2 regions of the Enterovirga sp. CN4-39 genome follow, and region 2 is predicted to be linked to the other one. Evidence: predicted binding sites of a transcription regulator. Region 2 holds the regulator's gene; the other holds the start of a gene.
What was found. Region 2 encodes PhoB, which activates phosphate uptake and scavenging genes when phosphate is short. Its sites were predicted from a motif close to TGTCATNNANCTGTCAT; they were not measured.
Positions count from the first base shown of each region.

Region 1: ACO2SS_RS05365 (DUF2794 domain-containing protein) is a predicted target of PhoB. The motif match lies at 1,181-1,197, and genes of this name have one in related genera.

Region 1 is NZ_JBMSEF010000002.1:335,730-338,176, forward strand. It holds gene ACO2SS_RS05355 (Bax inhibitor-1/YccA family protein) at 1-302, shown strand, start outside; gene ACO2SS_RS05360 (hypothetical protein) at 405-722, shown strand; gene ACO2SS_RS05365 (DUF2794 domain-containing protein) at 791-1,162, opposite strand; gene ACO2SS_RS05370 (NfeD family protein) at 1,263-1,703, opposite strand; gene ACO2SS_RS05375 (SPFH domain-containing protein) at 1,707-2,447, opposite strand, start outside.
Region 2 is NZ_JBMSEF010000014.1:39,283-41,729, reverse strand. It holds gene ACO2SS_RS20370 (GcrA family cell cycle regulator) at 1-301, shown strand, start outside; gene ACO2SS_RS20365 (DUF5990 family protein) at 412-858, shown strand; gene phoB (phosphate regulon transcriptional regulator PhoB) at 896-1,597, opposite strand; gene phoU (phosphate signaling complex protein PhoU) at 1,611-2,324, opposite strand; gene pstB (phosphate ABC transporter ATP-binding protein PstB) at 2,351-2,447, opposite strand, start outside.

The DNA.
Region 1 (2,447 bases), on a different contig from region 2:
GTTCGCTGTCGGGGATGGGCTCCTTCCTGATCATGGGCCTGATCGGCCTGATCCTCGCGTCGTTGGTCAACATCTTCCTGGCGTCGAGCGCGCTCCAGTTCGCCATCTCGGCGATCGGCGTGCTGATCTTCGCGGGCCTCACCGCCTACGATACGCAGAAGCTGAAGGAGATGTACCTGTACGGCAACTATGACGGCGAGACCGCCGCCAAGGTGTCCGTCTACGGCGCGCTGACGCTGTACCTCGACTTCATCAACATGTTCCAGTTCCTGCTCGCTTTCATGGGCAACCGGAACGAGTAACGGCTCCGCTTCAAGGCTGGCCTTGCAGAAACCCCGGCCGAAAGCCGGGGTTTTTCTTTGCCCAAGGGGCAGAGACCCCATCTGATCAACGAGGAGAATGCAGTGGCCACCGCGGTCCGTCTGCGCCACCCCCAGTCCGGCATCGTCAGGACCGGCTATTACGGCTTCAGCTGGACGTCGTTCTTCTTCGGCGGCTTCCCGGCGCTGATGCGCGGCGACGTCTGGATCGGGCTCGCGATCCTGGCCGGCTCGCTCGTGGCCTCGGCCTTCTCGGCCGGCCTGCTCTGGTTCGCGGTCGGCCTCGTCTGGGCCTTCATCTACAACAAGCGCTACACGCTAGGGCTGCTCGAACAGGGCTACGTCTTCGACGACGATCCCCGGCGGGTGGCGGACGCGAAGCGCACGCTCGGCGTCGCCTGACGGGCTCCAGTCCGGGATCCAGCCACGCCCGGTCGGCGTGGTGGTCAGATCCCGCGCAGGGTCATGCCCTAGTTCGCCACCACCCGCAGCGGCTCCAGCACGCGCACCACCCGGTCGAGCTCGTGGCCGCGCTTGAGCACGCGCCCGCCCGCCGCCACCACCGAATAGGCGCCCTGGCGCCGCGCAAGGGAGGGCTCCTTCACGATCCGGTAGAGCGGCATCTCCGACGCGCGGCGGAAGACGGAGAAGACCGCCCGGTCCCGCTCGAAATCCATGGCGTAGTCGCGCCACTCCCCCTCTGCGACCATGCGGCCGTAGACGTTGAGGATCAGGCGCAACTCGTCACGGCTGAAGGTGACCTGGGTTTTCGGGGCGGCGGCCGGGAACGGCACCACGTGGCCGCCGCTGCGCAATATCTCAGGCTGCTCGCCCTCGTTCATCCTGCCTCCCGCCTCGGCTGTCATGAGCCCGTCACGGGATGATGGGCCTCACCAGCCCTGCGCGCAAGCGACCGCGTCCGCGTGCTCGGCTGCGTGCGCGTCAGGACGCGGCCTCGACGACGAGGGTGGCGCCCTCGAGCCGGCGGACGACGACATCCCGGCCGGCCGGGAGGTCCGGCCCGATGATGCGCCAGACCGTGTCGTCCACCTTGATCCGCCCCTCGCCGGAGACGATCGGCCGGTCCAGCGTGAAGCGCCGGCCGATCAGGCTTTCCGCACGCCGGTTCAGGGATCCGGCGCCGCCCGCGCTGCCGCGCCAGGTCAGGGCACGCCCGATGAGGACGGCGGCGAGAGACAGGACCGCGAAGGTGACGAAGGAGGCCTGCCACGACAGGTCGAAGGCGGCATCGACCAGCCCCGTGAGGATCGCCGCGATCCCGAGCCAGAGGAGGAAGATCCCGGGCGCCACGGTCTCCAGCCCGATGAGCAGGAGGCCGAGGACCAGCCAAATCCAGGGCTGCAGCCCGACCTCGTCCCACATGGTTCAGGCCGCCGGCGGGGGCGAGGAGGGCGGCAGGCTCCGGCCTGCGCGCGGCCTCGCCTGGCCGCCCGCTCCGTCGCTCCCGAAGACGGAGCGCGTGATCTCGGCGATGCCGCCCAGCGTGCCAGCCAGCGCTGCGGCTTCGATCGGCACCACGACGACTTTCTGGTTCGGGGCAGTCGCGATCGCCTTCATGGCCTCGACGTACTTTTCCGCGACCAGGAAATTCGCTGCCGCTATGTCGCCCCGGCCGATCGCGTCGGACAGCATGCCGGTAGCCTTGGCTTCCGCCTCGGCCAGGCGCTCGCGAGCCTCCGCGTCCCTGAAGGCGGCCTCCTTGCGGCCCTCGGCGGCCAGGATCTGGGCCTGCTTCTGGCCCTCGGCACGGAGCACTTCCGCCTGGCGCAGCCCCTCCGCCTCGAGCACCGCCGCGCGCTTCTCGCGCTCGGCCTTCATCTGGCGGGCCATGGCGCCGGCGAGGTCGGCCGGCGGCAGGATGTCCTTGATCTCTATGCGGGTCACCTTCACGCCCCAGGGGGAGGCGGCGGCGTCCATGACGCGCAGCAGCCGCTCGTTGATCTCGTCCCGGTGCGAGAGGAGCTGGTCGAGGTCCATCGAGCCGACCACCGTGCGGATGTTCGTCATCGTGAGAACGAGCAGCGCCTGTTGCAGATCCGAGACCTCGTAGGAGGCGCGCGGGGCGTCGAGCACCTGGTAGAAGGCGGCGGCATCGATCCTGACGCC
Region 2 (2,447 bases):
AGCGACGCAGCTCGACGCCGGGCGGACCTCGCTGCTGGCGCGGGCGCCGGAGCAGCCTGCCGGCCCGACGCTCGTGGCCGACGCGCGCTGGGGTGACGACGAGCAGGCGGAGATCCCGGAATCTCAGCGCGTCTCCATCATGGAGCTGCGCGAGAGCACCTGCCGCTGGCCGCTCGGCGATCCGTCCAAGCCGGACTTCTCGTTCTGCGGCGGCCGGGCCGTCACGGGCCTGCCCTATTGCGGGCACCATTGCCGGATCGCCTACCAGCCGGCGGCCGAGCGCCGGAGGCTCCGGGCCTGAAGCCCGGCCTTTCATCGCGCCAGCAAGAGCCCGCTCCGCACGAGCGGGCTTTTTCGTTTTGGCAGCGGGCGCGCGACCGTTGCGGGCGCCCGCGGTGTCGGCATACTGGGATGCTGGCGCTTCCAACGGGGACCGCGATGGCGGCGGGTCAGGTCGTCACCCTGAGACTCAGGATCCGGGATCCGCTCCCGGGCGTCGCCTACAGCCTTCAGAACAAGAAGAACGAGCCGGTCGGCCAAGTCACGGCCGGCGACGAGGCCGTCTCCTTCGACGTGCCGGTGCGGGTCGCGCCCGGGCCGAGATTTCTTGGGGACTTCGTCCGCAGCGAAGGGGCGACGCGGCGCTTCATCTACATCGCGATCGGCGAGCAGGCCGGGCAGCGCCCATCCGCCTGGAGCCGACGGGCCAAGATCGACATCCACCAACTGCCCGCCGAACTGCTCGAGAAGGCTCTGGCCGGCCTGGTCATCGAGGCCGAGCTTCCCGGAAGAGCCCCCGACGGGGGGCCGGCCTGCGCGACCTTGCGCCCGATCGGAACCTGGCAGGCCGTCGGATGACCGTCTTCGCGATGCCGCGTGCGAGCGGCCTCGCGAGCTAACGCGCCGCGTAGGTCTCGTCGAGCGAGTAGCCGGCGCCCCGCACCGTGCGGATCGGATCGGGATCGCTTTCCCCGAGCGCCTTCCGCAAGCGGCCGACATGGACGTCCACGGTGCGCTCGTCGATATAGACGTCCCGTCCCCACACGCGGTCGAGCAGTTGCTCGCGCGAGAAGACGCGGCCGGGATTGGTCATCAGGAATTCGAGCAGCCGGAACTCGGTCGGGCCGAGGCGGAGCGGCTTGCCGGCCCGGCGGACGCGGTGCTGCGAGCGGTCGAGCTCGATATCGCCGAAGACAAGGAGCTCCGCCGTCTCGCTCGGCTTCGCCCGGCGCAGGAGCGCGCGGACGCGGGCCAAGAGCTCCGGGACCGAGAAAGGCTTGACGACGTAGTCGTCCGCGCCCGTCGCCAAGCCGCGGACCCGGTCCCCCTCTTCGCCCCGGGCCGTGAGCATGATGATCGGCAGGCGCTCCGTCTCGCGACGGAGCCGCAGGCGGCGGCACAGCTCGATCCCGGAAATGCCGGGCAGCATCCAGTCCAGGAGGAGCAGGTCCGGGACGTCCTCGCGGATCATCAGCTCCGCTTCGTCGCCACGCGCGGCGACCTCCACGTCGCAACCCTCGGCCTCGAGGTTGTAGCGCAGCAGCAGGGAGAGCGGCTCTTCGTCCTCGGCGATCAGGATGCGCGGCTTGGCGCTCATGATGCCCGGCTCCTCACTCGGCAGCCGCGCTGTCCGGCACCGTCGTGCGATCGTCCTTGGGGCGCTCGGTCGTCAGGTTGCGGCCAGTGATCAGGTAGTTGATCGTCTCGGCGATATTCGTGGAGTGGTCCCCGATGCGCTCGACGTTCTTCGCCACGAAGAGAAGGTGGGCGCAGAACGAGATGTTGCGCGGGTCCTCCATCATGTAGGTCAGGAGCTCGCGGAACAGCGACGTGTACAGCGCGTCGATCTGGCCATCCCGCTGCCAGACGTCCAGCGCCCGCGTGAGGTCGTGCTGGGCATAGGCGTCGAGCACGTCCTTCAGCTGCTCCATCACGAGGTCGGCGATGTTCTGGACGCCGATGACGATCTTCTGCGCCTGGAAGCCGTCGGCGATCGCCAGGACGCGCTTGGCGCAGTTCTTCGACATGTCGCCGATGCGCTCGAGGTCGCCCGAGATGCGGATGGCCGCGATGACTTCGCGCAGGTCGATCGCGAGCGGCTGCCGGCGCGCGATGGTCAGCACCGCGCGCTCCTCGATGTCGCGCTGGAGCGCATCCATCCGCTGGTCCATGGCGATCACCGACTGGGCGAGCGCGGTGTCGCGGCGGACCAGGGCCTGGACCGCGTCGGCGAGCTGCTTCTCGGCGATGCCGCCCATCTCGGCGATCGAGGAGCGAAGGCCCTCGAGCTCGGCGTCGAACGAGGAAACGATATGATCGGGCATGGCGGCCTCCTTGCCTGGTCCGGATGTCAGCCGAACCGGCCGGTGACGTAGTCGTGCGTCTGCTTCTTGGTCGGGTTCATGAACAGGTTGTTCGTGGCCCCGAACTCGACGAGTTCGCCGAGA